3 regions of the Phyllobacterium sp. YR620 genome follow, and region 2 is predicted to be linked to each of the others. Evidence: predicted binding sites of a transcription regulator. Region 2 holds the regulator's gene; each other region holds the start of a gene.

Region 1 (5,481 bases), on a different contig from region 2:
GCGCGGGGCAAATTCATTGGCGAGCAGGGTGCCGTTGGCAAGAACGAAGAACTCGACGCCGACGACGCCGACGTAATTCAGGCCTTCCAGCAGCTTGCGCGCGGCATCGGCAGCGAGCCCGGCCATGGTGGATGAGACCGATACAGGGACGGTCGAAGTCGCGAGAATGCCGTCTTTATGTACGTTCTCGGCGATGTCGTAGACCTTGATGTTGCCTTCCTGATCGCGCGCGGCGATTACCGAGATTTCACGCGTGAAATCGACCATCGCCTCGAGGATGGCGGGCACCGCGCCGATTGCCGCGTAGCCGGCCTTCGCACTCTCGCCCTTGGCTCCGGTGAACTTGACTTGGCCCTTGCCGTCGTAGCCGAAGCGCCGTGTCTTCAATATGCCCTTGCCATCGAACGCCAGCAACGCGGCTTCGAGATCGCCTTCGCCTTCGACGATGCGCCATTGCGCCGTCGGGATGCCGACCTTGGCAAGAAAGCGCTTTTCCGCCACGCGGTCCTGCGAAACCTTGAGCGCCTCGGGCGGGGGAAACACACTTTTTGTCTCGTTCAGCGTTTCCGCTGCATCCACCGGCACATTCTCAAATTCGTAGGTAATGACATCGCTGACCTCGGCGAGTTGTTCGAGCGCATTCGGCTCGTCATAGGCCGCGAGGATGTGCTGGTTGGCGACCTGACCTGCAGGACAATCGCCCTGGGGTTCCAGGATCACCGTCCGGTAGCCAAGCCGCGCCGCCGCCATCGCCAGCATGCGCCCAAGCTGCCCGCCGCCGATAATGCCTATTGTCGAACCTGGTGATATCATGCTCATGCCTCGTCAGAAGGCCGCAGAGCAACCTTGTCGCTTTGCGCCTGCCGGAATTCATCCAACCGTACCGCAAGTGCTGTATCGTTCAACGCCAGGACCGCCGCGGCCAGCAATGCTGCATTGACGGCGCCAGCCCGCCCGATCGCCAATGTCCCGACCGGGATACCTGCAGGCATCTGCACGATTGACAGCAGCGAGTCCTGCCCCGACAGAGCCTTCGATTCGACCGGAACGCCGAACACGGGCAAAGCAGTCATCGAGGCTGCCATCCCGGGAAGATGTGCAGCGCCGCCGGCGCCCGCAATAATGACCTTGAAACCATCCTCGCGCGCGCCTTTGGCAAAGGCGACGAGACGGTCCGGTGTCCTGTGTGCCGAGACGATCCGGTCGTCATGGGAAATGCCGAGCGCATTGAGCGTTTCGGCGGCGTGACGCATGGTGGCCCAGTCGGACTGGCTTCCCATGATGATTGCGACGTCAGCGCGTTTATCTGGCATTGAGCATCCTCTGAAATACGAGGCGGTGTGGGAGTAGGCCGGATTAAAGGAAAAGGTTGTCCCCCGCAAGTTAACTCGCGGACAGGTGCCTGCCGTTCTTGCAATCAGGCAATTATATCGGGGGTAATCTTGTCTTCGAGCTCGATGAGCTTGTCTTTGATGATGAGCTTCTTCTTCTTCATGCGCTGGATGCGAAGCTGGTCGCAGCCCACCTGGATCATTGCTTGTATGGCGGCATCGAAGTCCATGTGTTCTTGTTTCAATCTTGCGACTGCCAATCGAATGTCAGCCTGATCCTGATCGGACATGCAGTGATTCCCGATATTTCGCTGTAATAGAAGCTAGTGACTGGTTGCAGGCAATTCTGTCCTCGCCAGCACGTCGCCATATCACATTTTACACCACAAGAAAATCCTACGAAACAAATTCGACAATTGCTTAAAGTGGTGGCAGACTGTCACGGCTCTGTCACATACTTGCCGCGCGGCAAGTGGAGCACGTACGAGTTGGGCAACAAACCAAGGGAGAAGCCGGATGGCCATTGAGTCTCATCTTGAAACGCTTGAACGTAAGCATGGAGCGCTTGAAAAGCAGATTGCTGATGCGTTGTTAAGTCCCGCCTCCGACGACCTGATGATAAGCGATTTGAAGCGTCGCAAGCTTATGCTGAAAGAACAGATCGAAAGGCTGAAATTAGCCGTCACCCACCACTAGGAAGGTCCCACGAAATTCCATCCGGCAGCTACCCAGCGCCGCGATGGCAGCGATAAAAGAGCCCGGTCTCCGCTTCACGCAGGGACCGGGTTTTTCTTTGCCCGCCCATGAGAGTCGTCTCATCCGCTCCAGAATTGGTCGAGCCATAAATTCAAGTGAAAGAAACCGCTGTCATCGACGGCGTAGATGCGGCGCGTGCCCTCCGATTTCACCTTGACGAGGCGCGCATCGAGTAGCGCTTTCAGGTGCTGGGAAACCGCTGGCCGCGAGATCGGCAGCCCGAGCGCAAGCTCGTTCACGGTTTTTGGCCCGCGGCGAAGTTCCTCAAGGAGGTAACGGCGGTTGGGATCTGAAATGGCTGTAAAGGCATCCGTCTCGACCATGTAGAATAGTCGGTTTAAACGAAGCGCATTGTCAACGGATTTCGTTGTCGAGCGAACCTCCAGAGGCCCGCAAACGCCTATTCCGCCGGGTTTTCGGCGCGCGGGTCAAGCCGCACGCTTTCCGGCGTTACCCGCTCGGCACCGGCAGTTTTGAAATTGTCCCTGAGCTCTATCGGCACGGGCGCGCGCATGCGCGAGCGGATAATCGCATGGGTCATGATCAGAACATGCGCGAGCGCTGTGACGCCGAAGAGCGCCGATGGCGAAATGCTCTCCATGGCAAGGGCGCCGAGGATGGGACCGAGCATCGTGCCAAAGCCGTAGAGCAGCAGCAGGCCGCTCGTGACTTTGACGAAATTTGCCGAGTCGGCAAAGTCGTTGGCATGGGCTACAGCGACAGGATAGAGCGCATAGGCAAGCCCCCCATAGATCGCCGTCATGATCAGGATAACGTAGGCATTGTGCGGCGATATGAGGAAGATCAGAAGACCGATCACAGCAGCTGCGCCGCCAACGATCGCAAGGACGTAGCGCCGGTCGGTGCGGTCGGACATGCGGCCGACGGGGATCTGCATCAGGGCGCCGCCCATGACCGAAGCGCTCATCATCAAGGCGATCTCGGTTGTCGAAATGCCCGTGGAGGCGCCATAGACCGCACCGAGCGTACCGAACGCGCCGTTGGCCACACCGATGAGGATACAGCCCAGAAAAGCCACGGGCGAATTGCGGTAGAGTGCCCTGAGGTCGAGCTGGACTTCCGTCAGCGGTTTTGGACTGCTGGCGGTCGAAATGGCGGTCGGTATCAGTGCGAGGCAGAAGAGGATGCCGGTCAGCATGAAGAACGTCCCCGAGCGCACGTCGCCAAAGCCGATCATCATCTGGCCAACAGTGATGGACGCGAAGTTGACTACCATGTAGAGGCCGAAAATCTGGCCGCGATTGGAGTTCGTCGCCCGCTCGTTCAGCCAGCTTTCGATAACCATGTAGGAGCCCGCCATGGCAAAGCCGGTCAGGGCGCGCAGGGCGATCCACGCTATCGGTTCGACAAGGATCCCGGTGAACAGCGCAACAATTGCCGCGATCGCGGCAAAGGCGCTGAAGGCCCGCACATGGCCCACCCGCCGCACCAGGCGGGGCGCAAGCAGGCAGGATGTGATGAAGCCCCCTGCCCAGGCCGTCCCGAGGAGGCCGAGCGAGGTCGTCGAGAAGCCTTCAGCACCGCCGCGCAGTGGCAGGAGCAAGCCGTGCAGGCCGGACGCCATGACAAGAAACGATGTACCGCAAAGAAGCGCGAAGACCTGGATGAACGAACGAAACACGGCAAGACCTTGCATGAGAATGAGGGAGGAACCGACTCGCTAACTCCGCCGGCACCGGGTTCGTTTCATGGAGCAATAGGGTAACTTCATGGCATCCCTGTTTTGTTACCCGGAGACTATCAAAACTTAGCGGAAGAGCGCTTCGGCCGCGACCTTGCTGTTGCCCTTGCGGGAACGTTCTTCTTCAAGGCGTGTGATTTCAGTCCGCAGCAGGGCTATCCGCTCGTCAAGTTCGGAAACCGACAGCAGCGACAGATCCTGCCCTATGTCGTGAACGACCTTGCGTCTTGGCTCTTCGTCGAAAACTGACATCATTTCCTCCAAGATAAGCTCTAATATACGAAGATACAGCCCAACCACTTGGAATTGCAAATCATTCTGGCGAATCGATCGAAGGGAACAGCTCCATGGCCGAAAAAATTCCGACAACCATGACGGCAATCGAGATCACCCAGCCAGGGGGGCCGTTGGTGCTGAAGGCAGGAAAACGCGGCGTCCCCGAGCCAGGTCCGGGCGAGTTGTTGATCGAGGTCAAGGCCGCAGGCGTGAACCGTCCGGACGTGTTGCAAAGGCAGGGTCACTACCCGCCTCCGGCCGGCGCTTCCGATATTCCGGGACTTGAAATTGCCGGCGATATCGTCGCTGTGGGCGCAAATGTTACCCGCTTTCGAATAGGGGAACGGGTGACCGCGCTCGTTGCCGGCGGCGGTTACGCCGAGTTTTGCAGCGTGCACGAAACCAACGCGCTGCCGATCCCGGCCGGCTACGGCTATATCGAGGCGGCCGCCATTCCGGAGACGTACTTCACGGTCTGGCACAATGTGTTCCAACGCGGCGCGCTGAAGGAAGGCGAAACCTTCCTCGTGCATGGCGGCTCCTCCGGCATCGGCACGACAGCCATTCAGCTCGCACACGCGTTCGGCGCCTCGGTCATGACCTCTGTCGGCTCGCAGGAGAAGCGCGAGGCCTGCCTCAAGCTCGGCGCCAGCCATGCCATCAATTATCGCGAGGAAGATTTCGTCAAGGCGGTCAAGGATGCGACCGAGGGCAAGGGTGCAAATCTCATCCTCGATATGGTCGGCGGTGATTACATCGAGCGCAACTACGAAGCCGCCGCGCTTGATGGGCGGATTGTGCAGATTGCCTTTCTGCATGGAGCCAAGGCGACGAGCGACATTTCCAAACTGATGGTGAAACGCCTCACGCATACAGGGTCAACCCTGCGCAACAGGCCCGTGGAGTTCAAGGCGGGTATCGCAAGGGCGCTTGAGACCAAGGTCTGGCCGCTGCTGGTCGAGCGCCGCGTTGCGCCGGTGATCGACATGGTCTATCCGCTGCACGAGGCTTGGCGGGCGCATGAGCGCATGGAAGACGGCCATCACATCGGCAAGATCGTGCTCGACGTCGGTTAAACGACGAACTCTTATTGTTTACATAGAAACGCGATAGGGCCGCAGGTGTAAGGCTGCGGCCCGGTCGATTGCTACCCGGCGTTATCAGTTGGTCGCCTGCACCTTGCCGACGCTGAAAAACAGGGTTTCGCCGGAGGAGCCATCGACACCGTCATTGTCGGTAACGGCATAGCCATTGCCATCGGAATCGATGGTGAAACCTTCAAGCTTCTCAACGACATAGCCATTCGAAGCTTTCAGATCGTCCATGAAGTCGTGGGCAAGCACCTTGGTCACGACCGGAAGCTTGTCGCCGATCTTGGCCGGCTTCAAATCGTCGAGCGCGATGCGATAGAGCCGC
Region 2 (5,481 bases):
TCTTTGGTGCCATGGCTCAAAAATTGCTCGGAGCGCAACTGGCGAACCCTGTGCGGCTCTTCAGCTTCATGGATGCCGCGACGAAATCCGTCATCACCGACCCGGGTTTCAGTCCGGGCGTGATGCGGGAACTCGCCTTCGCCGTCCAGCATCTTTCGTCCGAAAATATTCACTTCATCACCATGCCATGGCACTATTCGACGGCATCCCCCGGACGGGTCGAATGGGTCGAAAAGCCTGCAAAGCGGCTTTTCCGCTCGATAGCCGCCGATAAATCCCTGATGGATACTGAGTTCACGCGGGCCAAGATCGGCGAGCCGCAAGATTCCACGACCAAGCCCTGCGGCGCCAGCCGCGTCGACCACTGCGCCGAAATTTCGCAGGCCGATGGCGTTGCTCGTCCATAACATCGAGGCTCAGCGGACGCGATTGCCCGAGCTGTCGATAACGACCTCACCATCCTCCTTGGAAAACGGGCCCTTCTGCGCATCTGGCAGGATCTCAAGCACAATTTCTGAAGGGCGGCTGAGCCGCACGCCTCTTTCGGTCACGACGAAAGGACGTTCGATGAGGATTGGATTGGCCATCATCGCGTCGAGAAGCGCATCGTCGTCCAACGAAGCATTGTCGAGGCCAAACTCGGCATAGGGCGTACCTTTTTGGCGCAAGGCCTGGCGCACGCTAAGACCAGCCCGGCTGATCATTTCCTTCAGGGTTTCCCGGCTCGGCGGCGTCTTGAGATATTCCACGATCACCGGCTCGATCCCTGCATTGCGGATCATGGCGAGGGTATTACGCGAGGTACCGCATTTCGGGTTGTGGTAAATCGTGACGGTCATCACATGGGCTCCCGGCTATTCGAACGTTCGTCGCACGTGGGGTCTTCAAAGCTCAGCGTGTGACCCACCAGAATCGATATTTACGCGGCCTTCGGCTCTACCTCAACGGTCACATGCGACAACTCATGGATATGTGCGAGTTTGGCACGATAGGACGACGGCGCTTTCGGATCGTCGCTCAAAAGCGAAACAATGGCACCGTGATGCCCCGGGCCAAGCTGCCAGACGTGCAGGTCGGTAATCACGTCGCCCTCCTTTTCGATGGCGCCACGTATTTCATCAGGCAGGTCTTCACCCTGAGGGACATAGTCGAGCAACACGCCGCCCGCATCGCGGATGAGACTCCATGACCATCTGGCGATAACAAGAGCACCGACTATTCCCATGGCCGGATCGAGCCAAAGCCAGCCGTAAATGCTGCCCGCGAGAAGGGCGATGATGGCGAGGACGGACGTCAGCGCATCGGCAAGAACGTGCAGATAGGCGGCACGCAAATTATGATCGTGACCGTGGTGATGATGGTTATCGCCATGGTGACCGTGGTGATGATGGCTATGGTCGTCGCGCAAGAGCCAGGCACAAACAAGGTTGACGGCAAGGCCAAGCACGGCAACGGAGATCGCCTGCGGAAAACTGATCGAGATCGGGTTGGCAAGGCGTAGGAAACTCTCCCAGCCGATCAGCAGTGCAATAAGCGCGAGGATCACAGCGCTGGCAAAACCTGCGAGATCGCCGAATTTTCCCGTGCCGAAGGTGAAACGCGGATTGCTGGCATTCTTCCTTGCATAGAGATAGGCCAACGCCGCGATCAAAATCGCGGCAGCATGTGTCGACATATGCCAGCCATCGGCGACAAGCGCCATCGAGCCGAAAACCGTTCCCGCCACGATCTCCGCAACCATCATCGTCGCGGTCAGCGCGATCACAAACCAGGTGCGTCGTTCGTTGCGCTCGTGATCGTCGCCCAGAAACACATGGGCATGCGTGCCTTGAGGCAAATGGATCGCGTGATCGTGGCTCATTTCAGATACATCCTTACAACGTCGATGAGATCCGCTGCGCCCTTGGCGCGTTCGCTGTCCGTCTCGGTTCCGGGATCGACGACATGCATGCGGATATGGTCCTCGATGAGTTCACCCATCAGGCCGTTTACCGCGCCGCGCACCGACGCCACCAGGTTCAAAATGTCACCGCACGACATTTCCGCTTCGAGCGCACGCTCGACGGCCTCCATCTGCCCCTTGAGACGACGGATCCTTGCGAGGAGTTTTGGTTTTTCCTTGGTGGTATGAGACATAATATAGCCCCCTACCCTATATTTGCGTGAATTTCAAGTCCAGGCTGTGGAGACTTTGAGCAAGGCGTTGTCGGCGGACTACAAAATACCAAAAGGCGTCGCATCAGCCATCTAGCGCTGATGCGACGCCCTTGTTAGAACCACAATAATTGAGAATCAGCCGAACGAATAGCCGGCGCCACGTACGGTGCGGATCGGATCTATCGAACGTCCGATATTGATCGCCTTGCGCAGGCGACCAACGTGGACGTCAACTGTGCGATCATCGACATAGATGTCCGCACCCCAGACATTATCGAGCAACTGGCCGCGCGAAAAGACTCGTCCGGGTGACTGCATGAGGAATTCGAGCAGCCGAAACTCCGTCGGGCCAAGTTTTAGCTCGCGCTCCTTGCGGAAAACGCGGTGCTGTTCGCGGTCGAGCTTGAGATCGCCGAAGCTCAGCACGTGCGAAAGCAGGCTCGGATTGACGCGGCGAAGCATGGATTTGATGCGCGCCAGGAGTTCAGGCGTCGAAAACGGCTTGACCATGTAGTCGTCGGCACCGGTCGAAAGGCCGCGAACGCGTTCGCTTTCCTCGCCGCGGGCGGTGAGCATGATGATTGGCAGGATTTCGGTCTCGCGCCGCGCCCGCAGGCGGCGGCAGAGTTCGATGCCCGACAGGCCAGGCAGCATCCAGTCGAGGATCAGAAGATCCGGAACGTTCTCGCGCAGCGCAATTTCCGCTTCGTCGCCACGTGCGATCGTCTCGACAACATAGCCTTCAGCTTCAAGATTGTACCGGAGGAGGACGCTCAGGGCTTCCTCGTCCTCCACAACGGTGATTTTGGGAGCTATTGCCATATCAAGCCTTCAGTTGAATTAGGACTCGGTCGTTTCATCCACAATAATAGTATGTGTCTGGTCTTCCTTGGGACGTTCCGCCGGCAGTTGCGAACCGGTAACAATGTAATAGACTGTCTCGGCAATATTGGTGGCGTGGTCGCCTATGCGCTCGATATTCTTGGCGCAGAACAAAAGATGCGTACAGGCGGAAATGTTGCGCGGATCTTCCATCATGTAGGTCAGCAATTCGCGGAACAGCGACGTATAGAGCGCGTCGATTTCGTCGTCGCGTTCGCGCACAATGTTCACCTGCTGTACCGAGCGCGTCGCATAGGCGTCGAGCACGTCCTTCAGCTGCGTCAAGGCAAGTTCGGCGATTGTCTGCAAGCCGCGGTAGACCGAGAGCGTCTGGCGGGTATCGGTCACGGCAACGACGCGCTTGGCAATGTTCTTGCCGAGATCGCCGATACGCTCGAGATCGGAGGAAATGCGGATCGTCCCGATGACTTCACGCAGGTCGATCGCCATCGGCTGGCGCTTGCCGATGATGGTGATGGCCTTTTCATCGATCTCGCGCTGACCGGCGTCGAGGATCAGATCGTCCGAGATAACGCGCTGCGCCAGCGCATTGTCGGAATTGACCATGGCGGCGACCGCCTGTTCGACCATGCGTTCGGCATGACCACCCATCTCGGCGATCTTGTGCGTCAGGAACTTCAGTTCGTCATCGTAAGAGCGCACAGTGTGCTGCAACTCGGTCATGTGCTTTGTCCTCGTTCCTGCGTCAGCCGAAGCGTCCGGTGATATAGTCCTGGGTGCGCTTCTCGGTGGGGCTTGTGAACATCATTTCCGTATCGCCGACCTCGACAAGATTGCCGAGATGGAACATGGCCGTGCGCTGCGAAACGCGCGCTGCCTGCTGCATCGAGTGGGTAACGATGACGATGGTGTAGTTTTCGCGCAATTCATCGATCAGTTCCTCCACCTTTGCTGTGGCGATGGGATCAAGCGCCGAGCACGGCTCGTCCATGAGGATCACTTCCGGACTGACGGCGATGGCGCGGGCAATGCACAAGCGCTGCTGCTGGCCGCCGGACAGACCGGTGCCAGCCTCATGCAGGCGATCCTTCACCTCGTCGAAAAGGCTGGCGCGGCGCAGGCTTTTTTCAACGATTTCATCAAGTTCGTGGCGACCCTTCGCGAGTCCGTGAATGCGCGGTCCATAGGCAACGTTCTCGAAGATGGACTTCGGGAAAGGGTTGGGCTTCTGGAACACCATGCCCACCCGGGCACGGAGTTCGACGACGTCGATCTTCGGATTGTAGATATCCTCGTCATCGAGCGTGATCTTGCCGCCGATCTTACAACCTTCGATGGTGTCGTTCATGCGGTTGAGACTGCGCAGGAACGTCGACTTGCCGCAGCCCGAAGGGCCGATCAGCGCCGTGACCATCTTTTCCGGCACGTCGAGGCTGACACCGAACAAGGCCTGCTTGTCGCCGTAGTGAACAGTGACTTCCTTGCCTTGCATTTTGATTGCGTTGGGCTGGGCGCTCATCTTGTCGTTTACCGCCTTTTCGAGATTTCGTTCCGTCATAAGGTTCATAACTAGGTCCTCTCTCGAACAGTTACCAGCGGCGCTCGAAGCGGCGACGCAGAAGGATGGCCGTGATGTTCATGACCGCGAGGAAGAGAAGCAGCACGATGATAGCACCGGACGTCCGCTCGACGAAGGCGCGCTCCGCTTCGTTGGCCCACATGTAGATTTGCACGGGCAATGCCGTCGAAGGATCGAGCGGCGTTACCGGATTGTTGGCGACGAAAGCCACCATGCCGATCAAAAGCAGCGGCGCGGTCTCGCCGAGGGCATGCGCCAGGCCGATGATGGTACCGGTCAGAATGCCGGGTGCGGCGAGCGGCAGGACGTGATGGAAAACCATCTGCGTCTTCGATGCGCCAATGCCAAGCGCCGCCGCGCGGATGGACGGGGGTACGGCACGCAGCGCGGCGCGCGTCGCGATAATGATTGTCGGCAGCGTCATCAGTGTCAGCACGAGACCGCCGACCAGCGATGCCGAGCGCGGCATATGCAGGAAGTTGATGAAGACTGCGAGGCCGAGCAGACCGAAGACAATCGACGGGACCGCCGCAAGATTATTGATGTTGACCTCGATAATATCGGTCAGGCGGTTCTTCTTGGCGTATTCCTCAAGGTAGATCGAGGCGGCAACGCCGATGGGCAGCGAGAGGCCGAGCACGATCAGCATCATGTAGAGCGAACCGATGAGGGCGACGCTGAGACCCGAAGTTTCGGGGCGGCTGGACGCGCCATAGGTGAAGAGACCGGTGTTGAAGCGCTGGGCCATGGCGCCGTCAGCCTTCAGCTTGTTCATCCATTCGACCTGCTTGTCCGAAACCTTGCGGCGCGACTGGTCGACGCTGAGATCGATCTGGCCCTTGAACGCGGAGTCGATGTCGGCGCCCGTAAGCACCCAGACATTCTGCGTAGTGCCGATGAGA
Region 3 (5,481 bases), on a different contig from region 2:
ATCCCGAAGACGGCCACGGTTTTTCCTATCCGGAGGACGACGGCGATCTCAAGCTGATGCCGGACCTTTCGACCCTTTCCGAGGTTCCCTGGGAAAGCGACCCGACGGCGCAGGTCATCTGCGATCTCGTCAACAAGGAGGGCGAGGCGGTCGAGTTCACGCCGCGCAACGTCCTGAAGCGCGTCATGGCCGCCTATAGCAAGAAAGGCCTGAAGCCGGTCGTCGCCCCGGAAATCGAGTTCTATCTCGTCCGCAAGAACCCCGATCCCGACTACCCGCTGACCCCACCGGTCGGCCGGTCCGGCCGCGCCATCGGCGGCGGCCAGGGCTATTCTATCGCCGGCGTCAACGAGTTCGACGAGCTCATCGACGATATCTACCATTTCTCCGAAGGCCAGGGCCTCGAGATTGACACGCTGATCCACGAAGAAGGCGCGGCGCAGCTCGAAATCAACCTGCGCCACGGCGATCCCGTGGAGCTTGCCGACCAGGTGTTCATGTTCAAGCGCACCATCCGCGAGGCCGCGCTTAAGCACGACATGTACGCGACCTTCATGGCCAAGCCGATCCAGGGCCAGCCGGGCTCGGCTATGCACATCCACCAGTCGATTATCGACAAGAAGACGGGCCGCAATGTCTTCACCAATCCGGATGGCACCGAAAGCGAAGCGTTCCGGCATTTCATTGGCGGCATGCAAAAGCACGTGCCGGCGTCGCTGGTCATGTTCGCGCCTTATGTGAATTCCTACCGGCGTCTTACGCCGGCGGCGTCGGCTCCTGTCAACGTCAAATGGGGTTATGACAACCGCACGACCGCGTTTCGCGTGCCGCGTTCGGACCCCTCGGCGCGCCGCGTCGAAAACCGCATCCCATCATCCGACGCCAACCCCTATCTCGCGCTTGCGGCGTCGCTCGCCTGCGGTCTGATCGGCATGAACAACAGGCTCGAGCCCGACGCACCCGCCTCGACCACGGTCAATGACAGCCTGATCGAACTGCCGCGCGGTCTCATCGAAGCGACAATCCTGTTCGAGCAGGACAAGGACCTGATCGGCATGCTTGGCGAAGCCTTCGTCATAACCTACGCCGCCATCAAGCGCGCCGAGTTCGAGACCTTCATGGAGGTGATCAGCCCGTGGGAGCGCGAATATTTGCTGCTCAACGTTTGACACGAAAATTGCCTTACGACATGCCCTATCAATCGCCCATTTCACCTGGCATCTCCTGGTACGAAACCACCATTCCTGACCGGACCGAATATCCGGCACTCGACGGATCACGCCAGGCGGACGTCGTCATCATCGGCGGCGGTTTCACCGGCCTTTCAGCCGCCGTCCACCTGGCGTCGGCAGGGGCCGACGTGGTGCTGCTCGAAGCCTATCGCTTCGGCGACGGCGCATCGGGACGCAACGGCGGCCAGCTTGGCACCGGCCAGCGCACCTGGGCCGAGGACCTCGAAGCGCAATATGGTTTCACGCGCGCCAAGGCACTGTTCGATCTTGCCGAAGAGGCAAAAGCCTACCTCCTGCAATTTGCCGAAACCCATGGCATCGACATCGAATATGTGCCGGGGCAAATGTCGGTGGTGCACAAGAAGCGCTATCTGAAACATTACCAAAAGCATGCGGAGCTTATGGCTTCACGTTTCGGCTATCCGCATATTCATTTCATGGATGCGGCGGAGACTGCCGAGCGGCTCGGCTCTACCCGTTTCCTTGGGGGAAACTACGACAAGGGGACGGGCCACATCCAGCCGATGAAGCTCGTCGTCGGAACCGCCCGGGCAGCAGCAAAAGCCGGCGCGCATCTCTTCGAAAACACCAAGGTCACGGGGATCAGTTCCGAAAATGGACGCGTTGCTGTCACGACCGGTTCGGGGACCGTGACGGCGGCCAAGGCCCTGATCGCGGTCAACGCCTATGGCGGCAATCTCGAGCCCGTCAGCGCGGCGCATGTGATGCCGATCCGTTCCTTCATCGGCGCCACGGTTCCGCTCGGCAAGGACAGCCCCGTCCTCCCAGGCGGGGAAAGTGTCGACGATTCCCGCTTTGTCGTGCGCTATTTCCGCCGCTCACGCGACGGCCGCCTGCTCTTTGGCGGGCGCGAGGCCTATACGGCCGATAATCCGGAGGACATCAGCACCCATATCCGGCGGCAGATCGCCGAAATCTATCCGGCACTGGCGGATGTCGAGATAACACAGGCTTGGGGCGGTTCGGTCGGTATCACGCTTCCGCGCCAACCCTTCGTGCGCGAGGTGATGCCGAATGTGATCTCGGCCGGCGGCTATTCCGGCCATGGGGTGATGCTGGCCAACTATGTGGGCAAGCTCTATGCGGAGACCGTAGCCGGCAATCGCGACCGGCTAAAGCTTCTGGAAGAGCTAAAGGTCCCGGCATTTCCCGGCGGGCGCACATTACGGGCGCCGCTGCTGTTTCTGGCGCTCAGCTGGTACGCGCTGATGGACCGGGTCTAGCAGCTATACCTTCCTGACGATCACGCTGCCGACAGAATAACCGGCGCCGAAGGAACAGATGACGCCTAGGCTGCCGGGTGCGAGATCGTCGGAGAATTTCGAGAAGGCGATGATCGATCCGGCCGACGACGTGTTGGCATAGTCCTGCAGGATGTTCGGCTGTTCGCCTGGCTGCGGCTCGCGCCCCAGCACCTTGACGCCGATCAGATCATTCATGCCCTTATTGGCCTGATGCAGCCAGAGGCGGGACAGGTGCGCGGGTGCAATGTTCTCGTCGGCAAGGTGGGTGAGGATAAGGTCGGCGACGATCGGCACGACCTGCTTGAACACCTTGCGGCCCTCCTGGCGGAACAGCATGTCGCGCCGGTCGCTCATATGGCCTTCGCGGGTCCGCCGCAGGAACCCGTTATTGTTGCGGATATTGTTGGAAAACTGGGTGAGGCAGCGGGTCGACACGATTTCGAAACGATCGGGCGCCGTCGCAAGATCGGCACGCTCGAGCAAGACCGCCGTACAGACGTCCCCGAAGATGAAGTGGCAATCCCGGTCGCGCCATTCGAGATGGGCCGAACAGATTTCGGGATTGACCATGAGGATAGCGCGGGCCGAGCCTGAACGGATCATGTCTGCCGCCGCCTGAATGCCGAAGGTCGCCGACGAACAGGCGACGTTCATGTCGAAGCCGAAACCCTCGATGCCGAGCGCCTGCTGCACCTCGATGGCGATGGCAGGGTAAGGCCGCTCGTGGTTGGAGGCGGCGCAAATGACCACATCGATTTCCGAGGCGGTGCGTCCGGCCTTGGCGAGCGCGTCCGTTGCGGCTTGCACCGCCATTTCCGCCATGACCGAGAGTTCGTCGTCGCGGCGTTCCGGCAAGACCGGATGCATGATTTCGGGATCGAGCACCCCCGATTTGTTGAGGACGTGGCGACGCTCGATGCCCGATGCACGCACGATGAAATCTTCGGCCGACATGGCGATTGGCTCGCGCGTTCCCGCCGCGATCTCGTCGGCATGAAGTTCATTCTGCCGCGTCGCAAAGGTGTTGAACGCCTCGACCAATTCGGCGTTGCTGATGGACTGTTCAGGCGTGAAAACGCCCGTACCGCTGATGACGACCTTATGCATGGCGCTTCCAGTGTTTCTTTCCAAAAACCGATAGAGACTCCCGGCGCCCGGCGCAAGTAATCCCGTATTGTCATAAGAGGTTCATCGACGGGCCATAGGCTTTCCCCATATTTCGATGATGGATTGGTAGGGGAACTGGCTATGACGGCGGAGAATTTGGCGGCAACGAGCCTCAGCGAACACCCTCTCGAAAAACCCAGAAGCCTCGGCAATCTGCCCAACTATGCGGTCGTCGCGATCCTGATCGCCGGCCTTATCTATGTCGGCTGGTCGCTAACGCAGGATTTGACCAGTGCCGTCGCGGTGCCGTGGATCCTGCTCGGTCTTGCCCTCGTGACGGCGCTGGGCTTTGAGTTCGTGAACGGTTTCCACGATACCGCCAATGCGGTCGCGACGGTCATCTACACCAATTCGATGCCGGCGGAATTCGCCGTGATCTGGTCGGGCTTTTTCAATTTCCTCGGTGTGATGACCGCAAGCGGTGCGGTTGCCTTCGGCATCATTTCATTGCTTCCGGTCGAACTGATCATGCAGGTGGGTTCGAGCGCCGGCCTCGCCATGGTTTTCTCGCTGCTGGCGGCCGCGATCATCTGGAACCTCGGCACCTGGTATTTCGGTCTGCCCGCCTCAAGCTCGCATACGCTCATCGGCTCGATCGTCGGCGTCGGCCTTGCCAACCAGTTCGTCGCGCCGACAGGCACGGCAACCAGCGGCGTCGACTGGTCGAAAGCGACCGAAGTCGGCATGTCGCTGCTGATTTCTCCGCTTGTCGGCTTCGGCGCGGCGGCGCTCCTGCTTCTCACCATGAAGCTATTCATCAGGAACAAGGCGCTTTACGAGGCGCCCAAGGGCAATACGCCGCCGCCGCTGTGGATTCGTGCAATGCTGATTTTCACCTGCACCGGCGTCAGTTTCGCCCACGGTTCGAACGACGGCCAGAAGGGCATGGGCTTGATCATGCTCATCCTGATCGGCGTTGTTCCGACCGCCTTTGCACTCAACAGGACCCCCGACATCAACTATCTCGACGCCTACAAGGCCGCTGCGACGCAGGCCGGCGCCGTTCTCCAGAAATACGAAAAGCCCGGGGTCGTCGTGGCGGATGCGCACGCCGTCGTCAGCGAGGCCGTGCGAACCAAAACCTGGAGCGATGCCACGACTGTCGCGCTACAGCAGTTCATCGTCGATACCAATGCGAGCATTTCGCCCTACGGTTCGGCCGCCAATGTGCCGACCGGCATGGTCAGCAACACGCGCAACGACATGTATCTTGCGGGTGAAGCGCTCAAGCTGATCGACAAGAAGAAGCTGCTGCCGATGGAAGCGGCGGACCTTGCCGTCATCAAGACCTATCACCAGGCGATCGACAATGCGACGAAGTTCATCCCAACCTGGGTCAAGGTGGCCGTGGCGCTGGCGCTCGGGCTTGGAACCATGGTCGGCTGGAGGCGCATCGTCGTGACCGTCGGCGAAAAGATCGGCAAGACCCACCTGACCTACGGCCAGGGCGCTTCTGCCGAACTGGTGGCCATGGGGACCATTTTCACTGCCGATACGCTCGGCCTTCCGGTGAGCACGACGCACATATTATCGTCGGGCGTGGCTGGAACGATGGTTGCGAACGGATCGGGACTGCAGATGTCGACCGTGCGTAATCTGCTGATGGCCTGGGTGCTGACGTTGCCCGTTTCGATCGCCCTGTCGTTCACGCTGTTCGTGATCCTGCGTCATCTGATCTGATAAAACTGGCCTCAAACGAGAAATTATGGCCGGCCATGCCGGCCATCGTCGTGGTCAATCAGGCTTTCGGCGCGTCCGCGCCGACGGTCACCTCGGCCCAGGCGTCGAAATCGCGCGCCAGTTCGCCGATCTTCTTG

Evidence for each region. The regulator PhoB, encoded in region 2, activates phosphate uptake and scavenging genes when phosphate is short. The targets are predictions, from matches to a motif close to TGTCATNNANCTGTCAT.
Region 1: the regulator PhoB is predicted to act here: its motif matches at 1,769-1,785, upstream of BLR72_RS10250 (YdcH family protein).
Region 3: the regulator PhoB is predicted to act here: its motif matches at 3,673-3,689, upstream of BLR72_RS16330 (inorganic phosphate transporter).

What each region holds. Positions count from the first base shown of each region.
Region 1 is NZ_FNJP01000002.1:710,200-715,680, reverse strand. It holds gene BLR72_RS10265 (5-(carboxyamino)imidazole ribonucleotide synthase) at 1-819, opposite strand, end outside; gene purE (5-(carboxyamino)imidazole ribonucleotide mutase) at 816-1,313, opposite strand; gene BLR72_RS10255 (YdcH family protein) at 1,418-1,621, opposite strand; gene BLR72_RS10250 (YdcH family protein) at 1,848-2,027, shown strand; gene BLR72_RS10245 (ArsR/SmtB family transcription factor) at 2,147-2,410, opposite strand; gene BLR72_RS10240 (MFS transporter) at 2,488-3,744, opposite strand; gene BLR72_RS10235 (DUF1192 domain-containing protein) at 3,856-4,041, opposite strand; gene BLR72_RS10230 (NAD(P)H-quinone oxidoreductase) at 4,137-5,141, shown strand; gene BLR72_RS10225 (esterase-like activity of phytase family protein) at 5,226-5,481, opposite strand, start outside.
Region 2 is NZ_FNJP01000001.1:1,079,163-1,084,643, reverse strand. It holds gene BLR72_RS05080 (LCP family protein) at 1-407, shown strand, start outside; gene arsC (arsenate reductase (glutaredoxin)) at 417-839, opposite strand; gene dmeF (CDF family Co(II)/Ni(II) efflux transporter DmeF) at 920-1,861, opposite strand; gene BLR72_RS05065 (metal/formaldehyde-sensitive transcriptional repressor) at 1,858-2,136, opposite strand; gene phoB (phosphate regulon transcriptional regulator PhoB) at 2,293-2,979, opposite strand; gene phoU (phosphate signaling complex protein PhoU) at 2,998-3,723, opposite strand; gene pstB (phosphate ABC transporter ATP-binding protein PstB) at 3,746-4,519, opposite strand; gene pstA (phosphate ABC transporter permease PstA) at 4,590-5,481, opposite strand, start outside.
Region 3 is NZ_FNJP01000005.1:16,745-22,225, forward strand. It holds gene BLR72_RS16315 (glutamine synthetase family protein) at 1-1,169, shown strand, start outside; gene BLR72_RS16320 (NAD(P)/FAD-dependent oxidoreductase) at 1,190-2,476, shown strand; gene BLR72_RS16325 (beta-ketoacyl-ACP synthase III) at 2,480-3,604, opposite strand; gene BLR72_RS16330 (inorganic phosphate transporter) at 3,746-5,344, shown strand; gene BLR72_RS16335 (oxidoreductase) at 5,403-5,481, opposite strand, start outside.